Regions from separate parts of the Streptomyces sp. NPDC048484 genome, predicted to be linked through region 3. Evidence: predicted binding sites of a transcription regulator. Region 3 holds the regulator's gene; each other region holds the start of a gene.

Region 1 (3,928 bases), on a different contig from region 3:
GGGGTACCGCCCTCGTTCGCGTACTGAAATGCGTACTGCGATGAACTACCGAGCCGGGGCTCAGAAGTCCATGTCACCGCCCGGCATGCCACCGCCGGCGCCGGCGCCGGCCGAAGCCTTCTCCGGCTTGTCGGCGATGACGGCCTCGGTGGTGAGGAACAGCGCGGCGATGGAGGCGGCGTTCTGCAGGGCAGAGCGCGTCACCTTCGCCGGGTCGATGATGCCTTCGGCGATCATGTCGACGTACTCACCGGTCGCGGCGTTCAGGCCGTGACCGACGGGCAGGTTGCGCACCTTCTCGACGATGACGCCACCCTCAAGACCACCGTTGACGGCGATCTGCTTGAGCGGGGCCTCCAGGGCGAGCTTCACGGCGTTCGCGCCGGTCGCCTCGTCACCCGTGAGCTCGAGCTTCTCGAAGACCGAGGAAGCCTGGAGCAGAGCCACGCCACCACCGGCGACGATGCCCTCCTCGACGGCCGCCTTCGCGTTGCGAACGGCGTCCTCGATGCGGTGCTTGCGCTCCTTGAGCTCGACCTCGGTGGCGGCACCGGCCTTGATGACGGCCACGCCGCCGGCCAGCTTCGCCAGGCGCTCCTGGAGCTTCTCGCGGTCGTAGTCCGAGTCCGAGTTCTCGATCTCGGCACGGATCTGGTTGACCCGGCCCTGGACCTGGTCGGCAGAGCCGGAGCCGTCCACGATCGTGGTCTCGTCCTTGGTGATGACGACCTTGCGGGCACGGCCCAGCAGGTCCAGACCCGCGTTCTCCAGCTTCAGGCCGACCTCCTCGGAGATGACCTCGCCACCCGTGAGGATGGCGATGTCGCCGAGCATGGCCTTGCGGCGGTCACCGAAGCCCGGAGCCTTGACGGCGACGGACTTGAAGGTGCCACGGATCTTGTTGACGACCAGCGTCGACAGCGCCTCGCCCTCGACGTCCTCGGCGATGATCAGCAGCGGCTTGCCGCCCTGCATGACCTTCTCCAGGAGCGGGAGCAGGTCCTTGACGTTGGCGATCTTCGAGTTGGCGATCAGGATGTAGGGGTCGTCGAGGACGGCCTCCATACGCTCCATGTCGGTGGCGAAGTACGCCGAGATGTAGCCCTTGTCGAAGCGCATACCCTCGGTGAGCTCAAGCTCCAGACCGAAGGTCTGGGACTCCTCGACGGTGATGACGCCTTCCTTGCCGACCTTGTCCATCGCCTCGGCGATGAGCTCGCCGATCTGGGTGTCGGCGGCGGAGATGGAGGCCGTAGAAGCGATCTGCTCCTTGGTCTCGACATCCTTCGCCTGCTCCAGCAGGGCACCGGAGACGGCCTCGACGGCCTTCTCGATACCGCGCTTGAGAGCCATCGGGTTGGCGCCGGCGGCTACGTTGCGCAGGCCCTCACGGACCAGCGCCTGGGCGAGCACGGTCGCCGTGGTCGTTCCGTCGCCGGCGACGTCGTCCGTCTTCTTGGCGACTTCCTTGACCAGCTCAGCGCCGATCTTCTCGTACGGGTCCTCGAGCTCGATCTCCTTGGCGATGGAAACACCATCGTTGGTGATCGTGGGGGCGCCCCACTTCTTCTCGAGGACGACGTTGCGACCCTTGGGACCAAGGGTGACCTTGACGGCGTCGGCGAGCTGGTTCATCCCGCGCTCGAGACCGCGCCGTGCCTCCTCGTCGAACGCGATGATCTTGGCCATGTGAAGTGGTCCTCCCGGACTGGGGTGGAATCTCCAGGACCGCGCCTGCGCCCGCGACGGACGGCCTGCCGACCTGGGTGGTTCCTTGCCCCACCCGGCCCGCGGACCTCACTGACCCGGTCCTCGTTGTCACTCTCACCTTCAGAGTGCTAACGCCAATGATTAGCACTCGACCCATGCGAGTGCAAGCGCCTCTCGATGATCCGCAGGTGGGAGCAGGTGAGAGCGAGGCGAGAGCAGGAGGGAGGAGGAGGCGACATCAGGTGACGGGGGCAGCGCCCCGGCATGCCGAAGGGCCCGCACCCATGGGGTACGAGCCCTTCGGAAGAAGAACGTCGCTGCAGTAAGTCGGCGCGTGCTTCAGCCGGTCGCCAGTCGGACCATGTCCGCCTGCGGCCCCTTCTGGCCTTGCGAGATCTCAAAATCGACCCGCTGACCCTCTTCCAGGGTGCGGTAGCCGTCCATCTGAATCGCGCTGTAGTGGACGAATACATCCGCACCACCGTCGACCGCGATGAAGCCGTACCCCTTCTCCGCGTTGAACCATTTGACGGTGCCCTGAGCCATGCCTAACTCCCCTATTACTGGCCCTTGCACGGACCCGCACTTCGCGGACCCGGGTCAGACCTCACCCCCCAACGGTTGGGGGTGTGCGCCGGAACGCGTCGACCGCGGCCGAATGTATCCGTCCAACTGCCCTCTGCAACAGGTCAATCCGACGAGAATTCCGGGCGCGGCCGATCGGGAATATGTGAAGGATTCGAGAAGTTTCAGGGCAAGTCGGGCCCCGCGAATGCTATAAACGGCTCAAAAAGGCCGGGCACTTTGGCTGCTTCTTGTCGGGCCCCGGGCGTGAACTCAATGCGCCGGACGGGCGGAACGAAGCAGCTTCCCCAACTGTACCGCGCTCAACCATATAGAATTGCCCCCTCCGTTTCTCTCACGGAGAGGGCAATTCGATGAACTCTGCGTGTTCGGCATTACCCAGGGTAATTTTCAGCCATCACGCGAAGGCGCTCAGCCCCCGGCGACCGCCGGGATGATCGAGACGCCGGCGCCGTCCGGCGTCGCCGTCTCCAGCCCCTGCTCGAACCGGACGTCGTCGTCGTTCACGTACACGTTGACGAACCGCCGCAGCTTCCCCTGGTCGTCCAGGACCCGGGCCGCGATACCGGTGTGGTTGTTCTCCAAGTCGGCGATGACCTCGGCGAGGTTCGCACCCTCGGCGGCCACTTCGGCCTTACCGCCCGTGTAGGTGCGCAGAATGGTGGGGATACGGACGTTGACACTCATGGGGCAGGACCTCCGTCGGGTGTGGCTGGCGTACAGCGCCCCCGTAAGGGGCGCGGGGAACCGCTGCGCGACCGGCCCCCACCGGCCCGCAGCGTGAGAACAACGACTACGAGACGGCCAGGAGACGACCGGGAGACGGCCAGGAACCTAGGAGACGACTAGGAACCGAGCCCGGCCTCGTGGAAGGAGTCCAGGTTCGGGCGAATGGTGGCGGTGAGCCCCGTGTCGGAGGCCACCGCGTCCAGGGTCTTCAGACCGTCCCCGGTGTTGAGGACGACAGTCGTCAGAGTCGGGTCGAGCAGACCGCTCTCGATCAGCTTCTTCGCGACCCCCACCGTCACACCGCCGGCGGTCTCCGCGAAGATCCCCTCGGTCCGCGCCAGCAGCTTGATCGCGTCCACGACCTGCTCGTCGTTCACGTCCTCCACGGCACCCCCGGTACGGCGTGCGATGTCGAGCACGTACGGACCGTCGGCCGGGTTGCCGATGGCGAGCGACTTGGCGATCGTGTTCGGCTTCTGCGGCCGTACGACGTCGTGACCGGCCTTGTAGGCGACGGACACCGGCGAGCAGCCCTCGGCCTGGGCACCGAAGATCTTGTACGGCTTGTCCTCGACGAGGCCGAGCTCGATCAGCTCCTTCAGGCCCTTGTCGATCTTCGTGAGCTGGGAACCGGAGGCGATCGGCACGACCAGCTGGTCCGGCAGCCGCCAGCCGAGCTGCTCACAGATCTCGTACGCCAGGGTCTTGGACCCCTCCGCGTAGTACGGCCGCAGGTTGACGTTGACGAAGCCCCAGCCCTCGCCGGCCGGGTCGCCGATCAGCTCGGAGCAGAAGCGGTTCACGTCGTCGTAGTTGCCCTCGATGCCGACGAGCTCGCCGCCGTAGACCGCGGCCATGACGACCTTGCCCTGCTCCAGGTCGTGCGGGATGAACACACAGGAAC
Region 2 (3,928 bases), on a different contig from region 3:
GTCGCGGCGTTGAAGCCCTGGCCCTTGTCGAGCTCGGCGACCTTGGAGGTGATGACGTAACCCTCCAGGCCGGCGTTCTCGGCGATCCAGCGCAGCGGCTCGACGGCGGCCTTGCGGACGACGGCGACACCGGTGGCCTCGTCGCCGGTCTTGCCGAGGTTGCCCTCAAGGACCTTCACGGCGTGGACGAGCGCGGAGCCACCACCGGAGACGATGCCCTCCTCGACCGCGGCGCGGGTCGCGGAGATGGCGTCCTCCAGGCGGTGCTTCTTCTCCTTCAGCTCCACCTCGGTGGCGGCGCCGACCTTGATCACGCACACGCCGCCGGCCAGCTTCGCGAGGCGCTCCTGGAGCTTCTCGCGGTCCCAGTCGGAGTCCGTGGACTCGATCTCGGCCTTGATCTGGTTGACCCGGCCGGCCACGTCGGCGCTGTTGCCGCCGCCGTCGACGAGCGTCGTGTCGTCCTTGGTGACGGTCACGCGGCGGGCGGTGCCCAGCACGTCCAGGCCGACCTGGTCGAGCTTGAGGCCGACCTCCTCGGCGATGACCGTGGCGCCGGTGAGCGTGGCGATGTCACCGAGCATGGCCTTGCGGCGGTCGCCGAAGCCCGGGGCCTTGACGGCCACCGCGTTGAAGGTGCCGCGGATCTTGTTCACGACCAGGGTCGACAGGGCTTCGCCCTCGACGTCCTCGGCGATGATCAGCAGCGGCTTCGAGGCGTTGGTCTGGATGACCTTCTCCAGGAGGGGCAGCATGTCCTGGATCGAGGAGACCTTGCCCTGGTGGATCAGGATGTACGGGTCGTCGAGGACGGCCTCCATACGCTCCTGGTCGGACACCATGTAGGGCGACAGGTAGCCCTTGTCGAAGGCCATGCCCTCGGTGAAGTCCAGCTCCAGACCGAAGGTGTTGGACTCCTCGACGGTGATGACACCGTCCTTGCCGACCTTGTCCATCGCCTCGGCGATGAGCTCGCCGACCTGGCTGTCCTGGGCGGACAGACCGGCGACGGCCGCGATGTCGGACTTCTCGTCGATCGGGCGCGCGGTCGCGAGGAGCTCCTCGGAGACCGCGGCGACGGCCGCGTCGATGCCCTTCTTGAGGAGGGCGGGGGACGCGCCGGCGGCGACGTTCTTCAGGCCCTCGCGTACGAGCGCCTGGGCCAGCACGGTGGCGGTGGTCGTACCGTCACCCGCGATGTCGTTGGTCTTGGTCGCCACCTCCTTCACCAGCTGGGCACCGAGGTTCTCGTACGGGTCGTCGAGTTCGACCTCGCGGGCGATGGTGACGCCGTCGTTGGTGATGGTGGGGGCGCCGAACTTCTTGTCGATGACGACGTTGCGGCCCTTGGGGCCGATCGTCACCTTCACCGTGTCGGCAAGCTTGTTGACGCCGCGCTCGAGGGCACGACGGGCGTCCTCGTCGAACTTCAGGATCTTCGCCATGGAGCTGATTCAGTCCTCTCGAAAAAACGAACAGCGCCCCCAGCACCCGGCTTTTTAGTACTCGTGTTCAGTACTCGCGGGGGCCAGGGGCGCAGTTCAAAGCAAACCTGGGTGAATTACTTCTCGATGATCGCGAGCACGTCGCGAGCCGAGAGGACGAGGTACTCCTCGCCGTTGTACTTCACTTCGGTGCCGCCGTACTTGCTGTACAGCACGATGTCGCCGGTCTTGACGTCGAGCGGAAGACGCTCGCCGTTCTCGAAGCGGCCCGGGCCTACGGCAAGGACGACGCCCTCCTGGGGCTTCTCCTTCGCGGTGTCCGGAATGACCAGGCCAGAAGCCGTGGTCTGCTCGGCGTCGAGCGGCTGGACCACAATGCGGTCCTCGAGCGGCTTGATGGCAACCTTGGAGCTGGTGGTCGTCACTATCCGACCTCCCCCTTCGGAGATTACGGGGTTAACTGTCTGAGGTGGCGACCAGGTGGATCCGTCGTCGCGGGTGCCGGACCTGCCCGTCGCTATTGGCACTCTCCTGCGGTGAGTGCCAGAGCTGACACTATGACCGCGATTAGCACTCGGTCAAGCGGAGTGCCAGTTGCCTCCGTCGGACGGGGAGGATTCGGCGGGCCTGAGCGGCCCTGCGGACAGTGGAGAACCGGTTGCGGAGAACCCGCTACGGAGAACCGGTTGCGGAGAACCCACTGCGGAAAACCGGCTACAGGTAGTCCTCCAGGCGCGCCACCGTGAGGCCGTCCTCCTGGATGCGCTTCAAGGTCGCGGTCGTCGTCCCCGTGAGACTCGTACCGTTCCGGCCCTCGGGGCAGTGGAGGATGTCGCCCGGGCGGAGCGGGTCCTCGTCGCGCCAGAGGACGATCGCGGCGATCCCGCAGTCGGCCGCGGCGCGCAGGGTGTCGTCGTTGTAGTCGCCGTAGGGCGGCCGGAAGAGGCGGGGGCGGATACCGAAGCGCTGTTTGAGCTTCTCCTGCTGGCCGCAGATCTCGGCCCGCTGGCCCGCGTACGGCAGGCCCGGCAGGTACGGGTGGTCGAGGGTGCGGTTCTGCACGCTCGCGCCGACCGCGCGCAGCCGCCCGAAGTGGGCGTATCCCGGCCCGACGACGCTGTCCGTGAGGAACACGCTGACCGGAAGCCGCAGTTCACGCACCATGTCGACGAACCGCGGATCCTTCTCGACGCCGTCTTCGAAGGTCAGGAAGACGACCTTGTCGCGGGTCGGTACGCGGTCCACGACAGGCGGCAGGCCGGGCCCCGCGGCGCGTGCGGCGGGCCGCCGGCCGGACGGGTCCGGTGCCGGGGCGAGCGGGTCGCTCAGGCCCCAGCGGCGGTACGCGTCCACGGGGGGCCCGTGCGTGCGTACCTTCTGCGCGGCCTTCTTGCCCAGTCTCTCGATGGGGTCGACGGACTGGGCACAGCCGGAGAGACAGGCGGAGAGGCAGAGCGCGCCGGCGAGCAGTGCGGCGGCGGTCCCCCGCTGCCTCACAGGTAGTCCTCCAGGCGTGCCACCGCGTACCCCTTGCCGGTGACCAGTTTCATGAAGCGGCGGACCATGTCGGGCATCGTGCCCTCCCAGTCCTCCTTGCCGCGGAAGTGGCTGAGAACGATGTCTCCGGGGTGCAGGTCGCGGTCCCACTCCCGGTACTCCCAGTGGTCGACGAAGACCTCCTCGTTCCAGAGGGGCGCCGCCTTGATGCCGCAGGACCCGGCCGCACGCAGGGTGTCCTCGTTGTAGTTGCCGAAGGGCGGGCGGAAGAGGGCCGGGCGTTTGCCGTACCGCTTTCTGATCACCTTCTGCATGCCGCAGATCTCGTGTTTCTGCGCGGCGTACGAGAGGTCCGGCAGATAGCGGTGGTGGAGAGTGTGGTTGTTCAGGACCACGCCGTTGGCCTGCATCTTCTTGAAGTATCCGTAGTCCTCTTTGATGAGGTAGTCGCTGAGGAAGGCGGTGTACGGGATCTTCAGTTCGCTCATCATGCGCAAGAACACGGGGTCCTTCTCGGCGCCGTCGTCGAGGGTGAGGAAGACGACCTTGTCCTTGGTGGGGATGGTCGTGAAGACGGGCGGCAGCCCTTCGTGGTCCTCCACCGCGAAGCCTTTACGGGTGTCGATGTGCGGCTTCCTCGCCGGGGCGGGGGGTGCGGGCAGCGGGGGTTCGGCCAGCCCCCACTTCTTCGCCGTGGCGGCGCGGGAAGTCCGCTGCCGGCCTGGCCCGGAAGCTGTCTGCCGGCCCGGCTCGGCGGCTGCCTCCTGGCCCGGCTCGGTGGCTGCCTGTTGGCCTGCGGCCGGGTCGACGCCGGTGGGGCCGGGCCTCGTGTCCGAGCAGCCGCCGGCCAACGCGGCGACTGTCAGCAGGACGAGAGTGGCGCGTCCTGCGCGGGACGGCCGGATCGCAACCCCCCGCGGCCCTTTGGCGGGGCCTACCACGCCCCTTTCTTCATTATTACTGTCGTTTTGTCGTACAAGTCGCAT
Region 3 (3,928 bases):
ACGGCGAGCTTGGTCTCGTAGCCGTCGTCGCGTCCGCTGTCGGGGTCGCCCAGCTCGGTCTCGTACCAGGAGGCCTCACCGGCGAGCTGGTGGGCGTAGACCTCGACGGCCGACCGGTCGGCATACTCGGGCTGGGGCATGAACAGGTTCACGCCGAACGGCCGGCTCGTGGCCCCGCGCAGCTGCTTGATGTCCTCGTACATGCCGTCGGCCGTCTTGTACCCGGCGGCGAGAAAGCCGAGCCCCCCGGCCCCGGACACGGCCGCGGCGAGCTGCGGCACGGAGACGCCGCCCGCCATCGGGGCCTGCACGATCGGGAGGGGGAAAAGATCGGTCAGCGCGGAGGACATGACGGCATGTTGTCACGTCCTCCGCGCAAGTCCGAATCCGGCCGTCCGCCGGGCATAAGCCACCGCAATCGTCCTGCGGCGGGCCCGGCCCCACCGCTCACGAACGGCCGTTGAACGCATCCTTCAACCGGGAGAACAGTCCCTGCTGGCCGGGCTGGAACTGCCCGGTGGGCCGCTCCTCGCCGCGCAGCACGGCCAGCTCACGCAGCACCCGCTCCATCTCGGGGTCGAGCTTCGTCGGCGTCATGACCTCGACGTGGACGATGAGGTCCCCGCGCCCGCCGCCCCGCAGATGTGTGATGCCGCGGCCGTGCTTCGGAATCGACTGCCCGGACTGTGTTCCCGGACGGATGTCGACCTCTTCGAGCCCGTCGAGCGTCTCCAGCGGGACCTTCGTGCCCAGCGCCGCCGCGGTCATCGGAATGGTGACCGTGCAGTGCAGGTCGTCGCCGCGCCGCTGGAACATGTTGTGCGGCAGCTCGTGGATCTCGACGTACAGGTCACCGGCGGGGCCGCCGCCGGGTCCGACCTCGCCCTCGCCCGCGAGCTGGATCCGCGTGCCGTTGTCGACACCGGCGGGGATCTTCACGGTCAGGGTCCGGCGCGACCGCACCCGCCCGTCGCCCGCGCACTCGGGGCACGGCGTCGGAACGACCGTCCCGAACCCCTGGCACTGCGGACACGGCCGGGACGTCATGACCTGGCCCAGGAAGGACCGCGTGACCTGGGACACCTCACCGCGACCGCGACACATGTCACAGGTCTGCGCGGAGGTGCCCGGCGCGGCGCCCTCACCACTGCAGGTGGTGCAGACGACAGCCGTGTCGACCTGGATGTCCTTCGTCGTGCCGAAGGCCGCCTCGTCGAGCTCGATCTCCAGCCGGATCATCGCGTCCTGGCCGCGCCGTGTGCGGGACCGGGGGCCCCGCTGCGACGCCGTGCCGAAGAACGCGTCCATGATGTCCGAGAAGTTCCCGAAGCCGCCCGCGCCGAAGCCGCCCGCGCCACCGCCGCCCGCCTGGGACAACGGATCGCCACCGAGGTCGTGGAGCTGCTTCTTCTGCGGGTCCGACAACACCTCGTACGCGGCGTTGATCTCCTTGAAGCGCTCTTGCGTCTTCGGATCGGGATTGACATCCGGGTGCAGCTCGCGAGCGAGCCGCCGGAATGCCTTCTTGATCTCGTCCTGGGACGCTTCGCGGCTCACGCCGAGTACGGCGTAGTAGTCCGTGGCCACTTACGACTCCGCCAGGATCTGTCCTACGTACCGTGCCACCGCTCGTACCGCTCCCATCGTTCCGGGGTAATCCATGCGCGTCGGTCCGACCACGCCCAGTTTGGCGACTGCTTCGCCGCCCGAACCGTAACCGACCGACACCACAGAAGTGGAGTTGAGTCCCTCATGGGCATTCTCGTGACCGATCCGTACGGCCATGCCCGAATCGTTCACCTCACCCAGGAGTTTGAGGAGCACGACCTGCTCCTCCAACGCCTCAAGCACCGGACGGATGGTGAGGGGAAAATCATGTCCGAAGCGGGTCAGGTTGGCGGTGCCGCCGATCATCAGCCGCTCCTCGGTCTCCTCGACCAGAGTCTCCAGGAGAGTCGAGAGCACTGTCGAGACCGTACCCCGGTCCTCCGACTCGAAGGCGTCGGGGAGATCCTGCACCAGCAACGGGACGTCCGCGAAACGGCGGCCCGTGATCCGGCTGTTGAGCCGCGCGCGTAGATCTGCCACAGAGCCCTCCCCGAAGGGGGCCGGACAGTCCACCATGCGCTGCTCGACGCGGCCGGTGTCCGTGATCAGTACGAGCATGACGCGGGCCGGGGCCAGCGCCAGGAGCTCCACGTGACGCACGGTCGAGCGGGTGAGCGAGGGGTACTGGACGACGGCCACCTGCCGGGTGAGCTGCGCGAGGAGCCGTACGGTCCGCCCGACGACGTCGTCGAGGTCGACGGCGCCGTCCAGGAAGTGGTGGATCGCCCGCCGCTCCGGCGCGGTCATCGGCTTGACGCCCGCGAGCTTGTCGACGAAGAGCCGGTAGCCCTTGTCCGTGGGGATGCGGCCGGCACTGGTGTGCGGCTGCGCGATGAACCCCTCGTCCTCCAGGACCGCCATGTCGTTGCGGACGGTCGCCGGGGACACGCCGAGCCGGTGGCGCTCCGTGAGCGCCTTCGAGCCGACCGGCTCCTCCGTGCCCACGTAGTCCTGGACGATGGCGCGCAGCACTTCGAGCCTGCGTTCACTGAGCATCGCGCACACCTCCAGTTCGTCGTCGCCGCGGTCGTCTGTGGTCGGTCGTCGGTCGTCTTCAATGTCATCGCCTGGCACTCAGCGCGCGCGAGTGCCAGCATCCCCGGGCAAGTGTACGGCCGGTGGGTACGGCCCGGGCAAGGGCGGGCCTGCGATGCCGCGACGAAGAGCACACCGGGCACGGCGACGACATGGCAACGACATGGCAACGACATGGGGCGACGTGTACAGGGCTGTCCCGCTCTGTCGGGAACATCGGGGACATACGGAACATGCGGCTGTGCCTGCGGATAGCGTCGGCGTATGACGGTGACTTGGGAAGGGGCCGAGCGCGGCGGGCCCGGCTGGGAGGAGCTGTCCCCGCACGTGGGGCGGTGCCGGCTGCCGGTGTGGGACTGCACCGCCGGGCTCGTGGTGGGCGAGGACGCGGCGCTCATGATCGACGCGGGTTCGAGCGTGCGGGAGGGCGCGTGGCTGCGCGCGCGGGCGCGGCGGCTGCTCGGGGGCGGGCGGGTCACGCACCTCGCGCTCACACATCCGCACTTCGACCACGTGTTCGGGGCGGCGGCGTTCGCGGGGGTCGAGGTGTTCGGCGCGGTGGGCGTGGAGCGGGTTCTCGGCCAGGACCGGGAGGAACTGCGCGCGGACGCCGTGCGCAACGGCGCCGATCCTCGGGAGGCGGCCGAGGCGGCGGATCTCCTGGTCCAGCCGCGGCATCTCGTCTCCGGCGAACGGACGCTCGACCTGGGCGGAGGCCGACAGGCCCTGCTGGCCGACGTGGGTCCCGGTCACACGGCCCACGACCTGGCGGTCCTGGTGACCGGAACCGGAACCGGAACCGGAACCGGGACGGGAACCGGAGCCGGAGCCGGGGCCGGGGCCGATTCGCCGGGGATCGTCTTCTGCGGTGACCTGGTCGAGGAGTCCGGCGAACCCCAGGCGGGGCCCGACGCCGTGCCCTCCCACTGGCCCGCCGCGCTGGACCGGCTGCTGCAGCTCGGAGGCGAGGACGCGGTGTACGTGCCCGGGCACGGGGCGGTGGTGGACGCGGCGTTCGTACGGGCCCAACGGGACGCGCTGGCACGGCGTTTCGGCATGTCGTAGGCGGCGTTCCCACGCGTCCTGAGCGGTGCTTCGGCGTGTCGTGGGAGGGCTGGCGTGCATCCGGCCGGGGCCTTCTCCTATCGTCTATCGTCATCCGAATGCGCCAGTACTCAGCGGATATGACCCCTCCGTGGAAGAAGCCCAAGCCCGTGCCCGAGGTCGCGGCGGAGCCGGGGCTCGTGGTCGAGGAGCCCGGAACCGGGTTCTGCGGTGCCGTGAT
Region 4 (3,928 bases), on a different contig from region 3:
CAGCGCCGATGACCACCGCGACAGCCAGGTCGACGACGTTCCCGCGCAGCAGGAAGGCCTTGAAGCCGTCCCAGATGCTCGGGTCCTTCTTCTTCTCGCTCACCCAAGAGCCCCTTCTCAGTTGCACAGATCATGGAATGGACAGCTCCGCAACCTACGTCAGGGGGCGGCAGCCCTGTCCAGTTCCCTACCTCCAACGAGCGACTTGACAGCCGCGCGGCCGCCATCGCGGCCATGCTCAGCACAAGGTCACCGCCAGTCGTGAGGTCGCGCCTGCCCCGGCCAGCCGGGTCGCAGTCCCGCGTGGCACGGACAGGACGACGAGCGCGCCGCCCTCGGACACGCTGTCCGGGGACTCGGGGACCTTCGTCACCCGCGCGCCCCGCGCCACCACCCGGGCGTCACCGGCCGCCGACTGCCCGGCCGCGACCACGTCGACCCGGTCGCCGGGCCTGAGCAGCCGCACAGTCGCGCCGTCGGCGATGCGCACCGGCGCGGTCACCATCTCGACGGGGCGCCGCTCCCGTACGGAATCGACCACCGGACGGGCCTGAGGCGGTCCCGTGTCCCGCTCCGCCCCATCCCCATCCCCGGGCCCGGCCGCGACGAGTGCCGCCGCGGTCACCGCGAGGCCGGCTGCCAACGCCCGCCGACGGTGCCGGACCAGCCGACGCACCTGGTCCCCCCTTCCCCGCACCCGCACGGGATCGAAGTGCGGAACCTCGCACGTGCCGGGAACGTCCGTGCCCAACGGACGCGGAAAGGATGACAACTGCGACACGGGTACCACCGCCTGGGGTCTGGGTCTGGGGTCTGAGGTCGAAGATCGGCTCGCGCTCCCAGACTGCGGCCTCACGCCCATTCCCGTCGGCGCCCGTGGACGACCGCCCATTTGTGGATAACCCCGTCACCCGAAGGGGCGGTTCCACCGCCCCCTACGGCAACTCGACCCCGGGATCCATCCCGCCCAACGCCGCAGCACAAAGACAATTCCGCGTCCCGTTCGCCGGCAGCCCAGCCACCGCGTCGAACAACACTCCCCGCAACCGCCCCACATTCGCCGCAAACACCTGCAGCACCTCATCGTGCGAGACGCCCTCCCCGGCCCCGGCCCCCGCATCGAGGTCGGTGACCAGAGTCATCGACGTGTAGCAGAGCTCCAGTTCACGGGCGAGCGCCGCCTCGGGATGCCCGGTCATGCCCACCACGGACCAGCCCTGCGCCCGGTACCAGAGCGACTCCGCGCGGGTGGAGAACCGCGGCCCCTCGATCACGGCCAGCGTCCCGCCGTCCACCGGCTCCCAGTCCTGCCCGCGCGCCGCCGCGAGCGCGACCTCGCGCCCGACGGGGCAGTAGGGATCCGCCAGCGAGACGTGCACCACGTTCGGCGTGCTGCCATCGGGCAGCGGCAGCCCGTCGAAGTACGACTGCGCCCGGGACTGAGTACGGTCCACGAACTGGTCCGGCACGAGCAGCGTCCCCGGCCCGTACTCGGGGCGGAGCCCGCCCACCGCGCACGGCCCGAGCACCTGGCGCACGCCGACGGAGCGCAGCGCCCACAGGTTGGCCCGGTAGTTGATGCGGTGCGGCGGTAGATGGTGGCCGCGGCCGTGGCGGGGGAGGAAGGCGACCCGCCGTCCGGCGATCTCGCCGAGGTAGAGGGAGTCGCTGGGCGGCCCGTAGGGGGTGTCCACCTGGATCTCGGTCACGTCGTCGAGGAACGAGTAGAAACCCGATCCGCCGATGACGCCGATCTCGACGTTCTCCGTGTTCGCCATGAACGGCACCCTAACCGGGCCACGAAACGCCGAAGACCCTGCCGTCCGCGAAGAGGCGGGGCGACAGGGTTCCGTAAGAAAAGGCGCGAGACAGCGTCAGGCGGCGTTGCTGCCGGACGACGAACCCGAGGACGACGACGAGGATGAACCCGAGGACGACGATGACTTCGAGTCCGACGAGCCGGACGAGGCGGACGACTTCGAGTCCGACGAAGAAGCCGGCTTCGAGTCGGACGACGAGCCCGAGGACTTCGATGCCGAGGCGGCGCTGCTGCTCGACGACGAGCTGCGGCTGTCGTTGCGGTAGAAACCGGAGCCCTTGAAGACGATGCCTACGGCGGAGAACACCTTCTTCAGGCGGCCACTGCAGTTGGGGCACTCGGTCAGGGCGTCATCGGTGAACTTCTGCACCGCCTCGAGGCCCTCGCCGCACTCGGTGCACTGGTACTGGTAGGTCGGCACTTGTCTTCCTCCTGGCACTCTCACTGAGTGAGTGCTAACGATCGTCCATATTAACCTGTGTCGGCAGCGATTGGAGTAACGCACGTCACCTGGTCACGGGTGGTGGTCAGGGTTTGAGCGTCGCAACGGCCTTTGCGCCCAAGGGAGAAGCCGCGTCAGCGGCGGAGCCACAGTGACGTATTTCTCTGGGAACGTGCGGCGGCACCAGCCGCGAGCGCAGGGCCACCAGGGTCGCCAGTGCGAGCAGTGTGCCGCCCATCGGGACGAGGAAGCCGGCCCCGTCCCCGAGCCGGTCCTCCAGTTGTCCGGCGACCATGACGGCCGCCGCCTGGCCGAGTGCGACCGCGCCGGTCAGCCAGGTGAAGGCCTCCGTGCGGGCGCCCGTCGGCACCAGCTCCTCGACGAGCGTGTAGCCGGTGATCAGGGTGGGTGCGATGCACATGCCGACCAGGAGGCCGATCCCGGCGAGGACGACCACCGACTGTGCCGCCCACAGCCCGGAGGCGGTCAGCGCGAGGGCCGCGTACCCGATGACGAGGCGGCGGGGCGGGGCCACCTTCCAGGCGATCGCGCCGCAGACGACGCCGGAGAGCATGTTGCCCGCGGCGAACGTCCCGTACAGGACACCGTTCAGACCGGGCTCGCCGATCGACTCGCTGAATGCGGCGAGCGAGACCTGCATCCCGCCGAAGACGGCACCGATGCCCAGGAAGGCCACGATCAGAACGCGTACTCCCGGGACCGACAGCGCGGAAGCGTGCGTCACGCGCGCGTGCCCGTAGGCGCCACGACCAGCACCGGCACCGCGACCCGCACCGGAACCGGAACCCGTACCGGCCCCAGCCCCGGCCCCAGGACCCACACCGACGGACGGCTGGGTGCCGCGCTGGGCGGCGAACAGCAGACCGCCGACCAGGCTGAGCGCGGCCTCCGTGAGCAGGCCCGCGGCCGGGTTCACGGCGGTGCACAGGGCGGTCGCCAGAAGGGGGCCGAACACGAAGGTCAGCTCGTCCGTGACGGACTCGAAGGCCGCCGCGGTCGTCATGAGGGGTGAGCCCTGCAGCTTGACGCCCCAGCGGGCGCGCACCATGGGCCCGACCTGCGGCACCGAGGCGCCGGTCGGCACGGCGGCCGCGAACAGTGCCCACAGGGGAGCGTCCGCGAGCGCCAGCGCGGTCAGGGAGAGGCCCGCCAGCGCGTGGACGACGACGCCGGGAAGCAGCACCGCCCGCTGGCCGTGCCGGTCGGCGAGGCGGCCGGTGAACGGCGCGAACAGTGCCATGGAGACACCGGTCGCGGCGGCGACGGCGCCGGCGGCCCCGTACGAGCCGGTGGTGTGCTGCACGAGCAGCACGATGGAGATGGTCAGCATCGCGAACGGCTGGCGTGCGGCGAAGCCGGGGAGCAGGAACGTCCAGGCGCCGCGCGTACGCAGCAGCTGTCCGTATCCCGGGCGGGGGGAGACCGGGGTTCCGGTGGTCTCCGAGGTGACCGTGGATGCCACGGCCCGTGCCTTTCTGCCACCTGGTAGCGCGGCCCCGTTCATGGGGCGCGGGGCGCCGAGAGCTGTCCTCTTGCGCGGAACTGCGGTAGATACCGGGCCGCCCTCTGCGAGGGGCACCGCGGCCGCCATACGGTCGCGCCAGCACTGCGTCAGGCAGAGTTGGTTCGATCAGGTGTGCCTTGAT

Evidence for each region. Region 3 encodes HrcA, which represses chaperone genes, less so after heat shock. Its sites were predicted from a motif close to TTNGCACTCNGNNNNNCNGAGTGCNAA; they were not measured.
Region 1: the regulator HrcA is predicted to act here: its motif matches at 1,852-1,878, upstream of groL (chaperonin GroEL).
Region 2: the regulator HrcA is predicted to act here: its motif matches at 2,013-2,039, upstream of groES (co-chaperone GroES).
Region 4: the regulator HrcA is predicted to act here: its motif matches at 2,252-2,278, upstream of AB0D14_RS19085 (FmdB family zinc ribbon protein).

Annotation. Positions count from the first base shown of each region.
Region 1 is NZ_JBEZJY010000019.1:99,698-103,625, reverse strand. It holds gene groL (chaperonin GroEL) at 61-1,689, opposite strand; gene AB0D14_RS20540 (cold-shock protein) at 2,050-2,256, opposite strand; gene AB0D14_RS20535 (MoaD/ThiS family protein) at 2,707-2,982, opposite strand; gene thrC (threonine synthase) at 3,141-3,928, opposite strand, start outside.
Region 2 is NZ_JBEZJY010000009.1:152,259-156,186, forward strand. It holds gene groL (chaperonin GroEL) at 1-1,445, opposite strand, end outside; gene groES (co-chaperone GroES) at 1,562-1,870, opposite strand; gene AB0D14_RS11765 (polysaccharide deacetylase family protein) at 2,160-2,942, opposite strand; gene AB0D14_RS11770 (polysaccharide deacetylase family protein) at 2,939-3,793, opposite strand.
Region 3 is NZ_JBEZJY010000014.1:1,633-5,560, forward strand. It holds gene AB0D14_RS15955 (nitronate monooxygenase) at 1-350, opposite strand, end outside; gene dnaJ (molecular chaperone DnaJ) at 448-1,587, opposite strand; gene hrcA (heat-inducible transcriptional repressor HrcA) at 1,588-2,604, opposite strand; gene AB0D14_RS15970 (MBL fold metallo-hydrolase) at 2,908-3,708, shown strand; gene AB0D14_RS15975 (DUF3097 domain-containing protein) at 3,807-3,928, shown strand, end outside.
Region 4 is NZ_JBEZJY010000017.1:133,922-137,849, forward strand. It holds gene mscL (large conductance mechanosensitive channel protein MscL) at 1-103, opposite strand, end outside; gene AB0D14_RS19075 (hypothetical protein) at 239-862, opposite strand; gene AB0D14_RS19080 (S-methyl-5'-thioadenosine phosphorylase) at 936-1,778, opposite strand; gene AB0D14_RS19085 (FmdB family zinc ribbon protein) at 1,875-2,240, opposite strand; gene AB0D14_RS19090 (MFS transporter) at 2,347-3,744, opposite strand.